DNA from 3 places in the Vibrio atlanticus genome. Region 3 is predicted to be linked to each of the others. Evidence: riboswitches for the same ligand, from Rfam matches in the RefSeq annotation. Region 3 holds a riboswitch; each other region holds the start of a gene.

Region 1 (7,477 bases), on a different replicon from region 3:
TATTGGTAATTCATTAAAGCACCACTTGAACGGTCGTTCAATAATTGATTTTAATTTATTTGAAAATCGGCTGATGCGTGTTTTAAGTCTATGTGCTTAAAACTTCTTTATTAGAGCGAGAATGGAATCGAGCGATTCAGTGTGTTGAATTTCAAGTTGTTGAAAAAATTAGCTTAAAGTTGTTTTTTGGGCGTGTTGTTTTTTGCGGAGTTCGGGTTTGTGATGGGTGGTTTTCGGTGGAATAGGGCGTATGAAATCCGCAGTCAGATATTCCAACAAAAACGTTGAGCACTGGTTCAAACCAGAATTATCTGGATACACAGGCTTATTGGTAAGTTCAAAATCGTGATCTGTTGCCACACCTTATGCAACAAATGAATATTAACCTTGGAGATTTTGGTGTGGTTCACAGTTTTTTAATCTTAGGGACTTACATTGGTGAGCAAATCTGATGTGAACACTTAACGACACAGGATCTTTCCATGAAAAAGAACATTATCGCCCTCGCTCTTGGTGGCATGCTCGCTTTTGGCGCAACACCTTATTCTTTTGCCGCTAACGATGGCGCAGTGCAGGCTTCTGCGGACTACGCGCAGTTAGTGACTAAGCGACAAGTTGTCGACCAATTACTTCTTGATGCGTTGCAGGCGTTTAAGTCTCCGGCAAGAATTTCACACGCGGGCTTCACGGCTAAAATGCCAAGCAACATGGAAATTGTGACTAACCGATTGTTAGAAGCGTACCAGCTAGAACCTTACCGTACTGATTTGTTGATCTCGGCTGCGAACGCTCAGATCTACAACAAGAACGCAGAGCGCGCTATTGAGTTGTTTGAACAAGCACTGACGGTTGCGCCAGACGATGTCGACTTGCACGCATATCTTGCGGTTTGGCAAAGATTTGAAGGCAACGACAGTGAATCGAATAAGCACATGGAGAAGCTGGAAAGCCTGAATAAAGGCAAGGCAGAAGACATTAAACGTATTTTTGCAACGGTTGACCGCGTGTTAGAAACACCTCTTAAAGAGTCTGCAGATAAGGGGCTGTTGAGCGACCACGGTGCCATCGTTACTTTGGGCTATGCGCTTAATCCAGATGGTTCTATGCATGAAATCTTGATTGAACGTCTTGAAACGACATTAGCAATGTCGAAAGCTAACCCAGACGCGATGATCGTGTTAACCGGCGGCGTGCCTAAGAACCATAAGACAGAAGGCAAGTTAATGGCGGATTGGCTTATCTCAAAAGGGGTAAGCAAAGACCGCATCATTGAAGAGAACTACGCGACCAGCACGGTAGGCAATGCCTTGTTCAGTAGCTATGCGCTTGCTCGTCATGATATTAAACATGCGACCATTATCAGCTCGGCAAGCCATGTTCGTCGTGGTCAAACTCTGTTTGAAATTGCTAGCTGGCAAACTGGCCCTCAGGGCATTACCTTCGATACGGTTTCTTACCCAGATAAGCCGCTAGAAGATCTTAAGAAAGCGAGCAGTGGTGAGCTTCTAGGCATCTACCGTGACGCTCTTAGAACGTATGGTATGTGGAGCTACCGCTCTTACCCATTAGAGTCTCGCTAAGCCCAAGCATTATTTGCGTTTGGGAAAAGCACAGTTCGCGTTAAACCAAAGCTTCACTTGCTAGTACAATCGAGCACAGCTAGATGATATGCTGTGCTCCTATTTAATTTAGTGTTTCAAAGGCAAAAAAATGAACCCGATTTTAGCAATGTTGAAAGAGAACAATGTCAGCGACGAGCAGATCAGCGAGATTTTCAAGACGTTGACAGAGAACCCTCTTGCAGCAATGGCGACAATCAGCCAACTTGGTTTACCTCAAGACAAACTTCAAATGCTGATGGGTCAGGTAATGCAAAACCCTGCGCTAATCAAAGAAGCAGTTGAAGAGCTTGGCCTAGATTTTTCTAAGGTTGAAGCCGCTAAAGAGCAACTTCAAAAATAAGTGAGTTTGACTGAGCTGATATCGTCTTAGCTTAATCAAAATTCAATGAAAAGGTCGTTTAAGTTCAGCAATAGGCTGTCTTAACGGCCTTTTTTGATCTTGGTGGCGATTATTCACGTTGATCAAGTTGCTTAAAATCATCCTCTCCGACCCTATGCATACCGACCATTTCAACACAATTGACAGCAACCTTGCCAAATATGTGCGACTACTGACAATTTACTTACTAGACTTAATTAACCTATGTGCGACCTGATATGTGCACTTTGATGAACAGAGTTTTTGGATGAAGAAAGCCCCAAATAATAGGGCTAACCGATTTGGGCCATAAGCGCGGTTTATCTATGAGTCACATTAAGGAAAAGAATAAGAGGGCACTCAAATAAGCCCTTTATTGAGCAGGGATTTATAGGAAATTGATTATGAAGTATTTAAAGGAAACCGCTTTAGCAAGCCTTGTGCTGGCTGGGCTAGTTGGTTGTGGCGGTGATTCAGGTTCATCAAGCAGCACGACACCGATTACCTTGAGCGTAAGTGATGCGCCCATTGATGCTGTGAAAGACGTCACTGTGACATTCAGTAAGGTGGCTTTACTTCCGGGGCAGGGAGGTACGCCATTGGTTTATGACGTGTATAAAACGGACGAAAACGGTAACTACGTGGACAAAAACGGTGACCCATTGCCAGATGGTGAGGATCCTATTCCATTAAGTGTTAATTTATTGGATTACCAAGGCAGCGAGGCGCTTCCTTTGATCAAAAATGAGGTCATCCCGGTCGGCAGTTATAAGTTGTGTGTGTTTGCCCATGATGGTGACCACCCAACAACACCTTCTTACGTTATAGAAAACGATGATACGAACCGTCAGTTAACTGTGAAAGGTGAAGGTGCATGCCCGCAAGGTGTGGGTAAAGAAGATAACGCTGGTGTGCTGTATTTTAACAACTCATTCAATGTGAACCAACAGAGTAACGATTTTGTTGTTGAGTTCGATCTGAGACGCGGCTTAAAGAACAGTTCAAGTCTCCCTGATTACACCATTCAAAGAACATCTGTGAGCCTTATCAATACGGTTGAGACAGGAAACATTGAAGGTACTGTAGCGACAACAACTTTTGGATCTTGTAACCCTACAAATGACAATACCTTCGTTCAATCGGTTTATTTGTATGAAGGTGACATCGTTAAAGCTGACATGGCTCCGATTGGTGGTCCTGCGGAGAAAAAACCGATCACTTCAGCGTCAGTGACATTGAATAAAGCGCAGACCAACTATGAGTTTTCTCTGGGCTTCATTGATCCAGGTACTTACTCTTTAGGCTATACCTGTACAGCGCAACACGACAGTGATGAAGACAATGCTGATCCGGTTGCTGATGGTTTTGAAATCTATGATGTTCAAAATAGTGTTCAGGTAGTGGTTGGTCAGGATAGCCAAGTATCGTTTTAAATCTTTGACGTGATTTAACATTCGAATAAATACGGCCTCTCATTTGGAGGCCGTTTTTGATCACGTCACCTAGTTAGCATGAATTTGATGAGCATTGAGTATGACTCTAGGGAAGTGATAATGTAACGTTGTCTCTCTTACTTTAACCTAGCGAAATGTATTCCGGTGTTGCTCATGAAATCTAGCTTAAGCATTCGATCTTACACCAAGCAATTTAATACCCATGCTCATGATGACCATCATCAATTGGTATTGCCGATCCAAGGCAGTATTAATATCGAAATGGTGGGGTATGTTGGCAAAGTGGCCGTGGGCGAATGTGTGGTGATTCCGGTAACCACAGCACATGCGTTTAAGGCGGATGAAGCCGCGCGGTTTATTGTCGCGGATATGGCGGAGTTGCCGCAGCACTTGTTAGAGCATGAGCTCTCGGTTTTTACGATCACACCACCTTTGATGAGCTTCTTGCTGTTTGTTGAGAAGCAGCTGGAATATCAGGTCGATAGTGGCATTGAGTCATCAGTTTTGGATGTGTTTTCATTGCTGTTAGAGCAACAACAAGTCAGCAAGAGCATCGACCCAAGAATCCGTGCGGTACAAAGGCTGATTGCGGATAACTACACCCAGCCGTTATCCATTTCACAACTTGCTGAAACGGCCTGTTTGAGCCCTACTCAATTCAAAAAACGCTTCAAAGAATGTCTGGGCATCAGTGCGCTTAAATACATCACTCGATATCGTATGGAGAAAGCCCAAGCCTTGTTAACTCACACCGATTTACCGGTTCAATTGATTGCTGAAAATGTGGGATATAGTGATGTTTCTGCTTTCAGTCGTCGCTTCTCTCAGCACTTTGGTATGTCCCCAAGGGCGTTTCTAGGCTCAATGAAAGAGAGTCTTTAGAAACAACAATAGCGTCCTTTTGGCAAACTAACTCTTATCAATTTTCACTATTATCTATTTCAGAACTGAAAATTGGGTAATAGAAATGAGTCTTGCCATCAATCGCGTTAACGAATTCCAAACGGGCACTTTAGCCATCTTGTTTGCTTCTATTTTATGGGGCACGACAGGCACCGCCGCAAGTTTTGCTCCTGATCTAAGCCCATTAGCAATTGGTGCTTTTTCTATGGGCGTCGGTGGCCTAATGCAAGCGGGCTTGGCATATCGAAAAATCCTATTCGCTTTCGACAAGCTTTTGCAGAATAAGAAGCTGTTGGCAGTGAGCGCTTTGGCTTTGGCGGTCTATCCTTTAGCTTTCTATTCTTCAATGAAATTATCAGGCGTGGCGATTGGTACAGTGGTTTCGATTGCAACCGCACCTTTCTTTTCGGCACTGTTAGAGTGTCTGATTAGCAAAAAGAATAATATTGACCGACGTTGGCTCACTAGCTTTGCGATTGGTGTGGTGGGTATTGGGTTGTTGGTGTTTTCAGAATCTTCATCTGTGAGTGAATCTGGTGATGATCTCAAGCTATTGGGTATTGCTTTAGGTTTGCTCGCTGGGTTGTGTTACGCCATTTATTCTTGGGCGACAAAAGCACTGATCGATAAAGGGATTAAGTCACAAGCGGCGATGGGCAGTATTTTTGGCCTCGGCGCGATGCTGTTGCTGCCAACACTCTGGTTTACGGGTGATAACCTGTTTTCCTCGCAGATTAACGTATTAGTCATCAGTTATCTGACGTTAATCCCACAATGCTTGGGCTATATCGCCTTCAGTTTTGGTTTACGCCATGTGACCGCGAGTAGCGCCAATCTACTTACTTTGTTTGAACCAGTAGTTGCAGCGGTGCTTGCCGTCTGCGTTGTCGGTGAGCTGATTCCTTTTATAGGTTGGTTAGGTATGTTTCTGATTGTGCTGTGCTTGTTGATACAGTCGAAGCCATCTAAAGGAACGCTATAAGTATTTGTTTTGTTGTGCCTAATTGAAATTTATTCATGCGTAATTCTTATAATTGAATAAAATCAGTATCTCAGTTGTGAGAGTGCTGTTACTATCGCTATCAATAGTCGGGGGGCATATACCTTATTTGGTGTTTGCTGAGATCGTTAATCGAGACCCGTTGAACCTGATTCAGTTAACACTGGCGTAGGGAACTATAAGCACTCGATCTACGTCTGCACCCATGAATACTTTCATGAGCCTAATGCGACTTCTCCTTCGATCAGTGTTCGTTCTCCTACGTCTTGTAAGATAGTAGGAGCGACAATGACACACAGTTCTATTTCAAAAGATTTAACGCCAAAAGCCTCAACTCCAAAATCCTCAACACAGCAGCACTCTGCTGAAGATACGATTCGCACGAATACTCCGATTGTATTGACTATCGCAGGCTCAGACAGTGGCGGCGGTGCCGGTATTCAAGCTGATATTAAAGCTATGTCTGCCACCGGTAGTTTTGCTTGTTCGGTAATTACCGCGATCACTTCCCAGAATACGCAAGGCGTTTCCGCTATTTTTCCTATTCCACTCGACCATGTTGCCAGCCAGTTAGATGCGGTTTTTACTGATCTCAATATCGTGGCCGTGAAAGTCGGCATGTTGGCCGATTCGCAAATCATCAAAGTCGTCGCGGACAGAATTAAGCAGTACCAACCTAAGCATCTTGTGATTGACCCTGTCATGGTCGCGACAAGTGGTGATCTTCTTCTAGAAAACTCAGCTATCACGACGCTAAAGCAAGAGTTGATTCCGCTGGCAGACATCATTACGCCTAATTTACCTGAAGGCGCAGCATTAACAGGCAAGCCAGTACCTGAAAGCGAAGCTGAAATGCAGGGCATGATTGAAGACCTGCGTGCTTTGGGCGCGAAAGCGGTACTCCTAAAAGGTGGCCACCTAGAGAAAGATGAGAACAGTAACGACTTACTGATTCTGCCAACTACATCTGCTTTGATTAGCGCGAAGCGTTTTCCTACCAAAAATACCCACGGCACGGGCTGTACGCTCTCTTCTGCTATCGCTTCTTTCTTGGCTCAAGGCAACTCGCTTCCAGAGGCTGTCGACCTAGGTAAACAATACATTTCACGCGCGATTGCTCATGCCGACGAACTTCAAGTTGGTCAAGGCCATGGCCCGGTAAATCACTTCTTCGCTGGGCACGGTAATGTCCGTTAATACGGTTGGCGTTCAACTCAGCAATGCCTCCTTACGTTATAACGACAGCGAGCACGTAACCTTATCGGGATTGTCGCTTAGCTTAAATGCAGGTAAGTGGACGGTATTGTTGGGTCGAAGTGGCTGCGGAAAAACCACGGTATTGCGTTATCTGGCAGGTTTGCTGGACGATAAGGTGGAGTGGCAGGGCACATTGGTAACCTCTGATGAACTGCCTTTAACGGATCGCATCGCTTACATGGCGCAGCAAGATTTGTTACTGCCGTGGTTGTCGGTTATCGACAATGTATGTCTGAGTCATCGCTTTCAAAATCCAGCTTTTGATAAAGCACAGCAAACCAATCAAGCACTAGAGTTGCTCGCTGCGGTTGGTTTGGCTGATTACGCGAATGCGATGCCGGATCAGTTGTCTGGCGGCATGCGCCAGCGTGTTGCTTTGGCTCGCACCTTAATGCAAGACAAGCCTGTTGTGCTGATGGATGAGCCTTTCTCTGCGCTGGATGCGGTAACAAGACACAAGTTACAGAGCTTAGCGTGTGAACTGTTAAGAGATAAAACCGTTGTGTTGATTACTCATGATCCACAAGAAGCGGTGCGTTTGGCGGATAACTTGTATGTGTTGCAAGGCACTCCGGCAAGTGCACAGTCACTGTCTGTGCCTAATACAGCGACACCAAGAGTGTTAGACGGTGAATGTGCTGAGTTACAACAAGCGATCTTAGATCAGTTGGAGCGTGACTATGAATGATCTAACGCGAAGCGAAGCTGTGGCTCGTTTAGCTAACGTACAGACTGCCACTACACGTCCTCGTCAGATGAATCCCGCGATGCGTTTGCTTATCAGCTGCGCCGTGATTCTCGGTTTATGGCAGCTGGTGGTGGTTATCTTCGAGATGCCTAGCTTCATTCTGCCAGCACCTGCAGAAGTCTTCATCAAGCTAAT
Region 2 (7,477 bases), 340 kb from region 3:
AGTAGCACGAAGAAAAAGCCAGTATCTATCGTTGGTAAATTATTCATTCACCATAAGAATTTTTCTGATTATTCGCCTAAGTTAATGTTTGTTACTAATGCTTCATTTAACTTGTGCGAACAGAACGGCGGTAAATCTTCGTTTAGTGCGGATGAGGTAAAGGATGAATATAAGACTAGCTTTAAACAAGCATTGAAAGAACAAGTAAAACTTGATGATGCTAGCATTGATCTTTCTGTGATGAGTTTTGTTCAATCCTCACTGAGCCTAGAGGATCATATTACACATTTAAAAGGTAAGCTGTGCGACTTCCTTAGCAAGAAGTTTGGGGATAGCTCTAACTTGAGTATTAATGTATTAGCGTCTTTACTTGAACGAGAATGCCGAGACAAATCTAAGGTAAAGTCAGCAGATATCATTGATTTTGCAGACCTTATTTCTCGAAAAGGTTTTTCATCCCAAGCATTTAACGGTGTTCTTGATTCGTTGAATGCAAGCAACAGCATGAAGCCTGATTGGGAAATGACGAAAACTGTATTTAGTGATCTCGGTAAGACACCTTTCCAGCTCATTCCGCTTAAAGCAATGTTCTCACAACTCTGTATGGACCTTAATCGAAATACAAAGAATCCGTCGACTGTATATTTAGAATATGCAGTTAGCCTTTACGACGAGGTTAAGATCCATTCGGATTTAAAACTATACGTAATTGAAACCATGCAAAAAATTGATGCACTTTGTCCGGACTATACATTGGCTCTAAAGCAAGGGAAGAAAGAATGTATCGTTGTTTATTCAATAATCCAGAAGCTATTAGAGGGAGGTGAGATATGAAAAGCATCTACTTCAAAAGTGTTCATATATTATCACTTCGTGATAAGAAAGGGTTCTTCTTCGAATTCTCACCAGATATAAATATAATTACGGGTGAGAACGACACAGGTAAATCTAGCTTTATCAAGAGCTTATATCACACATTAGGTGCTGATGTTCGTCTAGATAAAAAGTGGAAGGATGATAACTTCATTTCAAAAGTGGTTATTTGTGTTAATGATCGTGATTATGCTTTTGTTCGACACGAAAAACGTATTTCCATATTTGATATCACTGAAGGACAGAAACACTTAGTCACCTCTAATTCACGTACAGACATTGCATTAGCTGTAAGAGATATCTTTGATTTCAACTTAGAGCTTGTTACTAAGAGTAACTTGGTTCAAGGGCAAGCACAGCCAGCAAGTCTTTACCTTCCTTTTTATATTGATCAAGATAGTGGCTGGGGGAAGATTTTAGATTCATTCAGTAGCTTGGCAATGTACAAAGATTGGCAGAAAAACATCTTAAACTTCCATACAGGTGTAAAGCCCAAGGAATATTATAAGCTTCAAGGAAAGATTAATTTAATTGATATCGACCTCGAAGAAATCAGAGCAACATTAAAAGCTCTAGAAGCTGCAAAGAAGCGTTTCGAAGAATCATTTGGAAGAGTACTTTTTGATGTTGATGTTGAATATTATGAAGAATTATTAGAGCGGTTCCTTCGTAAGTGTCAAGACTTGCATCAGGAAGAAACAGAATACAGAATCAAGCTAATTGAAGTCTTATCTTTGCGAGATGAATTAGTAGCTGAGATAGAAGAATCAAAAAGACAGCTTGATGAAAATAACATCGATTCTCTATCGCCATCGGCAGGCTTAGAAGCCAAATATGCGGTACTTGAAAATAGAGATAAGCTTTTACAAATCGTCCCCGAATTGTATGAGCAAAAGTCAGTATATGATGAGAAAATTACAAGTATCAAAGAAGATTTGAAAAATGCTCAAAAGTTAAGCTCTGAGCTGAAAGGTATGCTTCAGGAAGTAAAAGAACACTTGACTCTTCAAGACGTTATTAAATCACAAGCAAGTAAGCAGGTTGAGTTCACTTTCGATGAGCAGATTAATGAGTTGCTACAGAAAATAGGTGAATTAGATGTCGCTAGAACTGAGCTATCCGAAGAGATTGCAAAGTTCGATGATAAAAAGCGCTCCAAAGAAATTAATGACAAATTCAAAGAGTCATTAAAATTGGCACAAACTGAGTTAGGTATTAAAGATCCGAAAGTTGGCACTATTCTTCAATACGGTCCGATCTCGAAGAGCGAAACAGGTAGCCGTGCTCCAAGAGCTATATTGGCTTATCACTATGCTCTTCTTAAAACGATAGAAGATAAATCAACAAACCCAATGCTTCCTGTGGTAATCGATTCGCCTAAACAGCAAGACCCTGACCCACATACAGCGAAAAAGCTTTTCGATTTATGTATCGACGGTCTTTCAACTAATAGTCAACTAATTATTGGTTCAGTTTCTTTTGAGAAGGCAACAGATGAATTTAAAACACTGACTATGATTGAAAAATATAGCTTGTTAAAAACGAATCTTTACGACGAGGCTTATCAACAAATTATGCCTTTATATCAACAAGCTGTATTGTCTTGAAGAGTTGCGAGTATATCGACAGAGATATAATCGCGTAACAAAGAGTATCATCGCCATACTTTAGGCGTTGTCTGTGAAAGCGACCCTAAGATACTTTAAGTTATTTACTGAATGTTAAACCCTGATAATGGTAGGGCAGTCCCACTAATCGCTGGTTGAATGGCTACAATGTATCCATTGCTAAAGACATAGTCGGAAATTTAGCTCGAAGTTTAGACGTGGTGTTAGTTGGTCAGTGGTTCTCGATACTATTTGTAAATAACATTCCGTGGTGAGCGTATTGCAGTCTATTCGCTTGCGTAATTCCCATATGAGACATGCCAACATAGTCAGGTTAGTTGTTTGATTGTGTCTTTAATGCAGCGAAATTACGTGTTCCAAATCCGCGTGTTGGGAGTTCGAATCTCTCCACCCCTGCCATATTTAAGGCTCTAGCAGAAATGCTAGAGCCTTTTTGCTTTCTGAAGCTAATTATACGCCATTAGCAAAGCAGCGGATTCCCCGACTTACCAAAACAGCGCGCGTTGGGAGTCTAAATCTCCACTCCTGCCATATTTAAAGTCTCAGCAGAAATTCTGGAGCCTTTTTTATTAGCTTCGACTCATAATGCTTTTACGCAACTTTTCCTATTTGGATATGTTGATATTCGAACCTTAACGCTTCCGTAATAGTTTGAAGATCGAGTCGAAGATAGAGGTCTTTTGGCTTTCTATATGTGTGATATTTAAGCTGTCATTTCTTGCATTGGCTGATATTTGGCCTTAGAAAGGTAAGTGCTCACTTATCCCAGCCTCTTTTATAAACAACCAACAGCACAATCCCCACTTCTTTATGAGAATTATTCTCAATATTTTGTTACATTTTGGTCGTTATTACTAAAAGGCAACAAATATGGATATTTCCCGTCGTAAGTTTATTCAATCATCTCTCGCTATATCTGCACTCACTGTTTTACCCGCTTGTTCTATGAAGCAGTCTGTTGATGCTCAAGGTAAGTATGTTTATGACTTAACTGCTGAACCTTCAATGGCTGAATTAGTCGTGGGATTTGACACTAATGTTTTAGCCTTTAATGGACAGATTCCAGCTCCGACGATTCGATGTCGACAGGGTGAAAAGGTCACAATTCGTTTTACGAATAAGCTATCAGAGCCGACGACTATTCATTGGCATGGCTTAAGAATTCCTATCGAAATGGACGGTGTTCCCTTCTTAAGTCAGCCACCGATCATGCCAGGTGAAACATTCATTTATGAGTTTACGCCGCCAGATGCTGGCACATTTTGGTATCACCCACATATGAATAGCGTTAAACAACTTGGTATGGGTTTAGTTGGCCTTATTATCGTAGAAGAAAGCACTCCCGTGCAGTTTGACGAAGAACACGCATTGATGCTTAAACATTGGCATATCGACAAGCAAGGTCAATGGAAAGGCTTAATGATTCCTCGACTCAGTGCTCGTATGGGTACTCCAGGAGAGTGGAGCAGCGTCAATGGTGTTCATGAACCTGTATACCAATTAAAGCAGCACGCAACGACTCGACTGCGTATTGCGAATGTCGATAATACGATCACTTATCCTATTGCTATCGAAGGGGCTGAGGCATGGGTGATTGCCATTGATGGTAACCCTGTGAAAACGCCTTATAAACTTACTCAACATAAAATTGGTCCGGGTATGCGTGTTGATATCGGACTGGTCGCTCCTAAAGCTGGTGAGCGAGTTAACGTTCTCCAAATGAAGGGGCGTTTCCCATTTTCTTTGTGTGAATTTGAAGTCGTAGATTCAGCATTTACTCAAGAGCGAGTGTTGCCATTATTACCATTGAATCCAGTACCTAATCTAGATCTTGCTAATGCTGAAGAGATCGATTTCGTGTTCGAGTGGGAGGGGGCGGTTTCACCTGTATCTAAAGATGGTAAATCGATGCCTAAATTTTGGCTTACTAATAAACGAGCGTGGGAGGGGATGAGCAAAGACAATATCCCTGAGCCGTTGGCGACTTTAGAGCTAGGTAAGACTTACATATTCGATCTTAAGAACGTCACTCAATATCATCACCCGATTCATATTCATGGTCATACATTCACTGTATTGGAACTTGATGGTAAAAAAATTGAAGAACCTTTCCATACCGATACTGTGTTACTTGGAAAGAATGGTCGAGCGAAAGCCGCATTTTTTGCCGACAACCCAGGACGTTGGATGTATCACTGTCATGTTATAGAACACATGAAAACGGGTTTAATGGGATATATCGAAGTTAAGTGACACCTGTAACGTTTAATATTTGCGCATGCATTCTTAGTTTCTACCCTCGCTTTTATCAGCGTTAAAGCTAGAATATAGGGATTATTGTTTGGGAGGATTCATGGGTCAGTTATCTATTTTAGGTTTTATTGCCATTGGTGGCGCATTTGGTGCTTGTTCGCGCTATTTGATTTCAGAGTTATGTGTGGTGATGCTAGGGCGTGGTTTTCCTTATGGTACGCTAACTGTTAACGTGATTGGCTCTTTAATTATGGGCTTACTCATCGCAGCGTTTGAGAATGAGATGGTTGCGACAGAACCATGGAGACAAATTATCGGTCTTGGCTTCCTTGGAGCACTGACTACATTTTCTACATTTTCGATGGATAACGTGCTTCTTATGCAGCAGGGTGCTTTCTTTAAGATGGGACTCAATGTGCTACTTAACGTGGTTCTCAGCATCTCAGCAGCATGGATCGGCTTCCAACTTTTGATAAAGTCTTAAAACTTTCTTACGATTTGTTAACAACTCGGCTTGGTTTATCCAAGGCGTTTTTATATACTCGATCGAACTTGTCGGAGTGCCATATGGCTGAGACCGTTAACTCGGGATCCGTTGAACCTGATCAGGCTAATACCTGCGAAGGGAACAAGAGTAGATATCTAACTAGAATCCATCTAGAGATCTATCTCCAGATCACAACTGTATTTCTTACCGTGATCCCTCTTGTAGCATCTAATCCGTCAAGCATTTTTATCCCTATAAATAATGGCTAAAAGCCAAGGAAAAATGCTATGTCGAGTCGTAAACAAGCAAGACTGGAAGCGAAGAATTTCATCGATTCTTTATCCGTACAACCTTATCCAAATTCAAAAAAAGCTTACATCCAAGGATCTCGAGAAGATATTCAAGTCCCTGTACGAGAAATATCACTTGCTGATAGCCTTGTCGGTGGTACCAAAAAAGAGCCTGTATTCGAACCTAATGTACCCATTCAAGTTTACGATACCTCAGGTGTTTACACTGACCCCAAGCATCAAATAGACCTGTATAGCGGCCTTCCAAAGTTGCGTGAGCAATGGATTGATGAGCGTGGTGATACGGAACTGTTAGACGATGTAAGCTCTGTTTACACTAAAGAACGTTTAGAAGATGAAACTCTAGACGACCTTCGTTACGGCAATCTACCTAGAATTCGTCGCGCGACTGACGATCAATGTGTTACTCAGCTGCACTATGCTCGTCAGGGGATTATCACTCCTGAGATGGAGTACATTGCTATACGTGAGAACATGGGGCGTCAGAAGTTTGCTGATGAGCAGCTTAACCACCAACATCCTGGCCATAACTTTGGCGCAAATCTACCGAAAGAAATTACCCCTGAGTTTGTGCGCAAGGAGGTTGCTGAAGGTCGAGCTATTATCCCTTCAAACATCAACCACCCAGAATCAGAACCGATGATTATTGGCCGTAACTTCTTAGTGAAGGTGAACGCTAATATCGGTAACTCTTCAGTAAGCTCTTCGATTGAAGAAGAAGTTGAGAAGTTAGTATGGTCAACTCGCTGGGGTGGCGATACCGTAATGGACCTTTCTACCGGCCGTAATATTCACGAAACTCGCGAATGGATCTTACGTAACAGCCCTGTACCAATCGGTACGGTTCCTATGTATCAAGCCCTTGAAAAAGTGAATGGTGTTGCGGAAGACCTTAACTGGGAAGTGATGCGCGATACTTTGATTGAACAAGCAGAGCAGGGTGTTGATTACTTCACTATCCACGCAGGTTTGTTGCTTCGCTACGTTCCGATGACGGCTAAACGTGTCACTGGCATTGTTTCTCGTGGTGGTTCTATTATCGCGAAATGGTGTCTTGCACATCACCAAGAGAGCTTCCTTTATACTCACTTCCGCGAGATCTGCGAGATCTGTGCGAAGTACGATGTTGCCCTGTCATTGGGTGATGGCCTACGCCCGGGTTCTATTGCAGATGCCAATGATGAGGCTCAATTCTCGGAGTTACGTACTTTAGGTGAGTTGACTAAGGTAGCTTGGGAATACGACGTGCAGGTGATCATTGAAGGCCCAGGACATGTGCCAATGCACCTAATCAAAGAGAATATGGAAGAGCAGTTAGAGCACTGCCACGAAGCACCTTTCTATACTTTAGGTCCACTGACGACAGATATTGCCCCTGGTTACGACCATATTACCTCTGGTATTGGTGCCGCCATGATTGGTTGGTACGGCTGTGCGATGCTCTGTTATGTCACTCCTAAAGAACATTTAGGCTTACCAAACAAAGAAGACGTGAAGACTGGCTTGATTACTTACAAGCTGGCAGCACATGCAGCAGACTTGGCAAAAGGACATCCGGGCGCACAAATCCGCGACAATGCATTATCAAAGGCGCGTTTTGAATTCCGTTGGGAAGACCAATTTAATCTAGCTTTAGATCCGGAAACCGCGCGTGCTTTCCATGATGAAACTCTGCCACAAGAGTCGGGTAAGGTTGCTCACTTCTGCTCTATGTGTGGACCTAAATTCTGCTCGATGAAGATCTCTCAGGAAGTACGAGAGTATGCGAAAGACACCGAACAAGTGGCGGCTGATAAGGCTATCGAAATTAAGATGTTGGATAACCCGTTGGAAGGAATGCGTCAGAAATCACAAGAGTTCCGTGATACCGGCTCTGAACTTTACCACCCTGCAGTAGGTGCAAAAGAAGCTCAACTAGAGGAATA
Region 3 (7,477 bases):
ACCAAATATCATGAGGCTGAACAAAACAACGAGCTAACGCGACACGCTGACGTTGACCGCCCGATAAGTGCTCTGGCAATCTATCTAAATACTCAGCGACACCCACTTGTACAGCGGCCTGTTCGACTTCGTGCTTTTGGGTTGCCGTAAGCTTTAACCCTGGATGCAAGCCTAAGCCAATATTTTCACGTACGGTGAGATGGGCAAACAAATTATGCTCTTGAAACAACATCGCTAATGGACGCTGATGTGCTTCTTTGCCAATCAGTGATTGTCCCGCTACAGAGATCTCACCCGAAGTGGGCTCAATAAACCCAGCAACCAGTGCCAACAGCGTTGATTTACCTGCGCCACTTGGCCCCATCAGCGCAACAATATCGCCCTGCTCAGCTTGAAAATCAAAGCAAAACAACTCTCTGTGATAGTGGTAGTCCACATCTTTCATCACTAACATCATCGGTTCCTCAACTCTTTAGCATCGAGCTTAGATCTTCGAGTAAATAAAAATTCAATCAGGCTAAAGCTGCCAACACTCAGTAACAGTAAGCTCACGGAAACCACAGCTGCGGCTTCCATTTGATAGCTGCCTAATAATTGGAATAGGTACAAAGGCAGAGTTCTAAAATCTTGGCTACCAAACAAAGCAATCGCACTTAAGTCACCCATTACTAACATAAAGCTGATCGAGAAAGCTTGTGCCATCGGTGTTCGCAATGCACGCCACTCCACTAGCCTAAAACGCGTGAAACCAGTCATTCCCAAACTTGCGCACACATACTGATACTGCTGAGACAAATGCAGCATAGGTTGAGCCAAGGTTTTAATTACGTAAGGAAGCGCCATTAAACTGTTTACTGCAATCACGATAAAGAAAGCTAAGCTGAAAACATCGGTGAATGAACGCAGTAATAAGAAGAGCCCCGTACTGATCACAAGCCCAGGAGTAACTAAGATAATAGTGCCAATCAGCTCGATTTTATCTGCTCGAAAATTCTTATTCTGTAAGCGCCATGCTCGACTAGTCAGCAGTATTGCGATACCAATACCAACTGCGATAACACTTGCTAATGACGCGACTTTAACCGAGGTCATTAACGCAGCCCAAAACGGCTCGCTGCTCAGTACGATTAATGCCTGCGAGTTAATGCCACTGACGATAACCATGGCTAATGGCGGCAATACCAGCATTGAGACGGTGATGATCCAAAAGCTATCCCAAGCTTTTGACCACCAGCTGTCCTCAACCAAATATTTCTCTTCCGACAATTGACTGGCTGTCACTGAAATAGGTTTCGATAGGCGTTGAATGCTCACAGCTAACACACTACACAGCAGCATTTGCCATATCGCGAGTAAGGCACCAGCCTGCAGGTCAAAGTCGAATTTAATCGCCTGATAAATAGCGAGTTCGATAGTGGTTGATTTAGGTCCACCGCCTAGTGCCATTACGGTAGCAAAGCTGGTAAAACACAGCATGAAGACCAAACCACACACATGTGGCAGTTGCTGTCTTAAACGAGGCCATTCAACCCATCTGAATTTATTCCAATGACTCATACCCAAATGAGCACACAGTTTATATTGCTCGGCAGGCACGGTATCTAAAGCTTGTAAAAGTAAACGGCTAGCATAAGGCAGGTTAAAGAAGACATGTGCGAGCAAAATACCATTCAACCCATAGATCGAGAATGGCAGTTTAATATCGAAGTTCGCCAGAAATTTAGCTAACCAACCACTGTTACCATAAATAGCTAGCAAACCAAATACGCCAACTAATACGGGCAAAACCAAGGTCGAAGCAAACAGCCTTAACAACAAGGCCCGTCCAAAAAATTGTCTGCGACACAGAGCATGAGCAATAGGTATAGCAAAGCCAACACTCAGCACCGTTGAGAGTGTCGCTTGATAGAAACTGAATTTCGTTACATGCCAATAGTAAGGATCGGACCATACTTGGCTGATATCAAGAGAAGGGGCATTGCTTAGCAATGCCCCAACTGCCGAAACCACGAAGGCGGTAATGAGTATCGCAACCCAAACCCCGACCTTAGGTGTTTTCTTTATCATAAATTGATTTTTTACCGTAAATGGTTCACTCCAAACATAACGAATGAACCTTTAAATACAGAAAGCTAGTTTTTTAAAAGTACGTTAGAAAACTCATTTTCTTAAATAATAAGTTAAATAGTAAGTTAAAAAGTAAGTGCACTCTGCCATTCACGAATCCAAGGCTTACGCTTCTCGGCGATCTCTTCTGGTGTGAAGCTTAGCGCTTTCTGAGGAACCGTAAGTTGCTCGAACCCTTTTGGTAGCTCAACATCGGTCACTGGGTACATCCAGTTGCCAGTAGGCATCGCCGATTGGAACTCATCACTTAAGATAAATGCCATAAACTCATCGGCAAGCTTTTCGTTCTTGCTTCCTTTAACCTTCGCTGCCACTTCCACTTGAGTGTAATGACCTTCTTCAAAGCTTGCAGCTGCGTACTTAGAATCACTTTCTGCAATGATGTGATAAGCAGGAGAAGTTGTGTAAGACAACACTAAATCAGACTCGCCTTCTAGGAACATAGAGTAAGCTTCAGACCAGCCTTTAGTCACAGTCACCGTTTTCTGAGCAAGCTTCTTCCATGCTGCAGTTGCTTCATCACCGTAAACCGACTTCATCCATAGCATCATGCCTTGGCCTGGTGTTGATGTACGTGGATCTTGATAGATAACCTTAAGATCGTCACGTTGCTCAACCAGTTCTTTCAGGCTCTTTGGCGGGTTTGCTAGCTTCTCTTTGTTATAGATAAACGCAAAGTAACCAAAATCATAAGGAACAAAGGTACTGTCGTTCCAACCGTTAGGAAGCGTCACAGATGATGTATCAACACTGTGCTCAGCCAATAAGCCTGTAGATTTCGCTTCAGCCATGAGATTATTATCTAGGCCTAAAATGATGTCAGCTTTGCTGTTGCCACCTTCAAGACGTAAGCGGTTTAGAATAGACACACCATCTTCTAACGCGACAAAATTCACATCACAACCACACTTTTCTTCGAATGCTTTTTCAACGGCAGGACGAGGGCCCCAATCCGCAGCAAAAGAGTCGTAAGTGTAAACAGTTAAAGTGTTGTCTGCTGCGAAGGCAGAAAAAGAGATGGCTGTAGTAACAGCAAGAGTTGTTAATGTTAATTTCACTGGACGCTCTCCATGGTCTGAGCGGCACAGGTTTGAGGGAGGAGAACGGTAGAGGTTGTTCCTAACTCAATTCCTACGCCAGCATTATCTGGTTCAGGTTTACGGGTCCCAAGTGTCTGCTTGATCTCAGCTCGCATTCATTATTTGAATGGTTCGCTCCCCGATGAGTGTTCAGGATTGTAATTTGATTTTGAACAATAAGCCATCAAGTTTGGATCAATTACGTTGATCGTAACCCCAACGTGGCACTAAACCTTGCTCGATACCAAGATGGTCTAGAATGCGTGCCACCATAAAGTCGACTAGGTCTTCAATCGACTTAGGTTGATGATAAAAACCCGGAGCTGCAGGCATAATCGTCACGCCCATGGTCGATAGCTTATGCATATTCTCTAAATGCAACGTAGAAAATGGCGTCTCACGAACCACCAACAACAACTGTCCTCGCTCTTTCATAACCACGTCTGCTGCACGCTCGATCAAGTTATCTGATAGGCCATGAGCAATCGATGCCAAGCTTCCCGCAGAGCATGGACACACCACCATCTGCTTCGGTGCTGCTGAACCAGAGGCAACCGGTGAGAACCAATCATCTTTGCCACACACCACCAGCTTTTCTGGGTCGCAATCTAAATGCTTAACCAAAGCTTGTTTCGCAGCATCTGGTCCAGCAGGTAACTTAAGTTCATGCTCGGTCGCCAACACCACTCGCGCTGCCGATGATATCAGCAAGTAGACCTGATAATCGGCGGCCAAAAGGCATTCAAGTAAACGCAGGCCATAAGGCGCACCGGATGCGCCAGTGAAAGCAAGAGTTATCGCTTTATCGTGTTTTGTCATGTTCTCAATTACTTCAAATTATAAGGTCGTGGATGCGTTAGCCTTTTAGTGCCAATCCATCCAACAGTTTCTGATGAATACCACCAAAGCCACCATTACTCATTACCAAGATTTGGTCACCCGCTTGTGCCTCAGAGACAATTTTAGCAACGAATGCATCCATGTCATCACACACGTGCGCGGGTTGGTGACACGCATCGGCGACGTCTTGTACCGACCAATCAATGTTATTGGGTTGGAATAAGTAAGTAGAATCCGCTTGCTTCAACGAATCAGCCAACGTTTCTTTGTGCACTCCACGTTTCATTGTGGCAGAACGAGGCTCTAAAACGGCAATTATTTTTTTCGTGTCGACCTTATTACGTAAACCGCCTAGCGTAAGTTCAATTGCCGTTGGGTGATGAGCAAAATCGTCATAGACAGAAACGCCTGCCACTTCGCCTTTAAACTCTAGACGACGTTTGGTGTTGATGAACTTCGCCAACGATTCACACGCTAAATCAGGTGTCACCCCTACATGTCGTGCAGCTGCAATCGCCATCAAAGCATTATTGACGTTATGGTCGCCAACCAAATCCCAGTCGACGGTTCCAACACATTCGCCTTGGAAGTACACCTCAAATTTAGAGCCGTCTTTAACCAGCTTCTTGGCATCCCAATCACCGAGTTCACCACTCGACTCAGTTTCACTCCAGCAGCCACGAGATAACACATCTTGGATCGCGGTATCTTGCTTCGGTGAGAAAATACGGCCATTACTTGGCACTGTGCGAACCAAATGATGGAACTGACGCTTAATCGCCTCAAGATCATCGAAGATGTCAGCATGATCGAACTCGAGGTTATTCATTACCAAGGTTCTTGGGTGGTAGTGAACAAACTTAGATCGTTTATCAAAGAAAGCACTGTCGTATTCGTCAGCTTCAACCACGAAGAACATGCTTTCACCAAGGCGAGCTGAGATACCAAAATTACCCAACACACCACCGACAAGAAAACCCGGTGCGTAACCGCAGTCTTCAAGGATCCAAGCCAGCATGCTCGATGTTGTTGTCTTGCCATGCGTTCCCGATACCGCTAATACCCAACGATCATGCAACAAGAACTCTTGCAACCACTGCGGCCCAGAAGTGTATCTAAGGTTGTTATCCAATACATACTCAACACACGGGTTACCACGACTCATCGCATTGCCAATGACCACTAAGTCAGGCCTTGGTTCTAACTGGCTTGGGTTAAACCCTTCAATAATTTCAATCCCTTGAGACTCCAACAAAGTGCTCATTGGTGGGTAAACATTCGCGTCACTACCGGTAACCTTGTGACCTAATTGACGAACCAATACCGCAGCACCTCCCATGAAGGTGCCACAAATTCCTAAGATATGAATATGCATAAATTGCTTCCAAACGCTTGGCTAAATGAGCCATGTCTAAATCAAACTACTGCACTCATTATCATTAAATGACGATTAAAAGCGAGTAGCAATGCAAAACAAATTTAGTCGACATAGTAAGTGAGATCTGCGTCGCTTAGTTCATTACCATTAAAAAGATCTAACCTTTAGAATTTAAGTAGGCGTCTAGGTGAATAAAGCCCGAGTAAGAGGCAAATTCTATAGTGCTCAAATCCCCCTAATATTGAGAGAAGTTTAAGGAAATAACATGTCTGAGATGCGCACCCTTGGTGAGTTCATTGTTGAGAAACAGAGTGACTTCCCCCATGCAAGCGGTGATCTATCATCCCTTTTGTCGTCTATTCGACTTGCTGCAAAAATTGTTAACCGTGAGATCAACAAGGCTGGTCTAGTCGACATCACTGGCGCTGTTGGTACAGACAACGTTCAAGGTGAAGAACAGCAAAAGCTAGACCTTTACGCGAACGACAAGTTTAAAGCGGCTCTAGAAGCTCGTGATCAAGTTTGTGGTGTTGCAAGTGAAGAAGAAGACGAAGCTGTCGCCTTCAATAAAGAGCTCAACAAAAACGCAAAATACGTCGTTCTGATGGACCCACTTGATGGTTCTTCAAACATCGATGTCAATGTATCTGTTGGTACAATCTTCTCTATCTATCGTCGAGTATCGCCTGTTGGTACCCCACCAACACAAGAAGACTTCCTACAGCCAGGACACAAGCAAGTAGCCGCGGGGTACGTAATTTACGGCTCTTCAACTATGCTTGTTTACACAACTGGTGCAGGTGTAAATGGCTTCACCTACGACCCATCTCTGGGCACCTTCTGTCTGTCTCATGAAAACATGATGATCCCTGATGAAGGTAAGATTTATTCCATCAACGAAGGTAACTACATTCGCTTCCCTACGGGTGTTAAGAAGTACATCAAGTACTGCCAAGAAAATGAGCCAAGCGACAATCGCCCTTACACATCACGTTACATCGGTTCTCTAGTATCAGATTTCCACCGTAATCTTCTGAAAGGCGGTATCTACTTATACCCGAGTACGCAAAGCCACCCTCAGGGTAAACTGCGTCTGCTGTACGAGTGCAACCCAATAGCCTTCATCATGGAGCAAGCTGGCGGTATTGCCTCCGATGGCGCCCAACGAATCATGGATATAAAACCAACAGAACTGCACCAACGTGTGCCTTTCTTTGTCGGTTCTAAGAACATGGTGAAAAAAGTAGAAGAGTTCCTTGAACTTAACCGAGACTAATCATCTCGCTTATTTTTCAAATTAACGCCATTAAAAAAGCCAGCATTTACATGCTGGCTTTTTGTTCGACAACTCAGAATACATAGATGTTACGGGTTGTCCCGCTTACACCAGTCACCCGAAAGTATTTCTTTATTAGCCGTTAGATCAAGCTGATACAAATATACCCATGCTAGTCCAAATATAGTCTCTATTTGTTCGCGACGATACTCAACAGGAACATCTTCTAGCCGATCGAGCGAAGCCAAAACTTCATCGTTAATGATATAGACCTCGCCAACGACATTTTTCTTTCCAGAAATCATCGCCGGATAGACACCTAAATCAAAAAGAGCATACTCCTCAGGGGTGTCAAACCTTCCTAAGCACTCACACTGCTGCAAATAGTGGTGGTTGGACTGACCTTGCCTCAAGGTTCCATAAACAAAAACAAGTTGCTGCATAACCCCTCCTCAGCATTCGTCATCCGCTAATCAATCACGACTCAAGTGTTACTCGAATTCAAATTGATAGAGAAGATCCACGGCACTGTCTAGCCCCGATACGGCTTCAACATAGAGATCCTGCATCAATCGATAACGAACAGTAAACTCACCTAACGAGTTAAAGATACCTACGCCATACTTCACCTGTAAACCAGGGAGAATGTAGCCGCTGACCGTAACCTGGGAATCATCTCCAGAGCCTGCAGTATCCAATTGCAAGTCCTGTACGCCAAAAGCTTCACCAATTTCGCCGACAACCTTGCCGCTCTTCGCTAAACTCAAACCAATTAAG

Evidence for each region. A riboswitch is a leader RNA that binds a small molecule or an ion and turns the genes downstream of it on or off. The one in region 3 is predicted to bind thiamine pyrophosphate.
Region 1: another riboswitch for thiamine pyrophosphate. It lies ahead of thiD (bifunctional hydroxymethylpyrimidine kinase/phosphomethylpyrimidine kinase); the one in region 3 lies ahead of thiB (thiamine ABC transporter substrate binding subunit).
Region 2: another riboswitch for thiamine pyrophosphate. It lies ahead of thiC (phosphomethylpyrimidine synthase ThiC); the one in region 3 lies ahead of thiB (thiamine ABC transporter substrate binding subunit).

What each region holds. Positions count from the first base shown of each region.
Region 1 is NZ_AP025461.1:1,454,575-1,462,051, reverse strand. Features, by position in the region: gene OCV30_RS22120 (YdcF family protein) at 483-1,580, shown strand; gene OCV30_RS22115 (DUF2999 domain-containing protein) at 1,711-1,962, shown strand; gene OCV30_RS22110 (DUF4382 domain-containing protein) at 2,385-3,413, shown strand; gene OCV30_RS22105 (helix-turn-helix domain-containing protein) at 3,588-4,316, shown strand; gene OCV30_RS22100 (DMT family transporter) at 4,402-5,319, shown strand; TPP riboswitch at 5,418-5,529, shown strand; gene thiD (bifunctional hydroxymethylpyrimidine kinase/phosphomethylpyrimidine kinase) at 5,626-6,534, shown strand; gene OCV30_RS22090 (ABC transporter ATP-binding protein) at 6,524-7,282, shown strand; gene OCV30_RS22085 (ABC transporter permease) at 7,275-7,477, shown strand, end outside.
Region 2 is NZ_AP025460.1:3,387,623-3,395,099, reverse strand. Features, by position in the region: gene OCV30_RS15315 (DUF4297 domain-containing protein) at 1-834, shown strand, start outside; gene OCV30_RS15310 (ATP-binding protein) at 831-2,480, shown strand; gene OCV30_RS15305 (multicopper oxidase family protein) at 3,372-4,754, shown strand; gene crcB (fluoride efflux transporter CrcB) at 4,855-5,238, shown strand; TPP riboswitch at 5,301-5,399, shown strand; gene thiC (phosphomethylpyrimidine synthase ThiC) at 5,529-7,477, shown strand, end outside.
Region 3 is NZ_AP025460.1:3,048,965-3,056,441, forward strand. Features, by position in the region: gene thiQ (thiamine ABC transporter ATP-binding protein) at 1-454, opposite strand, end outside; gene thiP (thiamine/thiamine pyrophosphate ABC transporter permease ThiP) at 454-2,067, opposite strand; gene thiB (thiamine ABC transporter substrate binding subunit) at 2,193-3,185, opposite strand; TPP riboswitch at 3,239-3,358, opposite strand; gene OCV30_RS13710 (flavin prenyltransferase UbiX) at 3,402-4,025, opposite strand; gene mpl (UDP-N-acetylmuramate:L-alanyl-gamma-D-glutamyl-meso-diaminopimelate ligase) at 4,063-5,421, opposite strand; gene fbp (class 1 fructose-bisphosphatase) at 5,690-6,700, shown strand; gene OCV30_RS13725 (gamma-glutamylcyclotransferase family protein) at 6,790-7,143, opposite strand; gene tamB (autotransporter assembly complex protein TamB) at 7,192-7,477, opposite strand, start outside.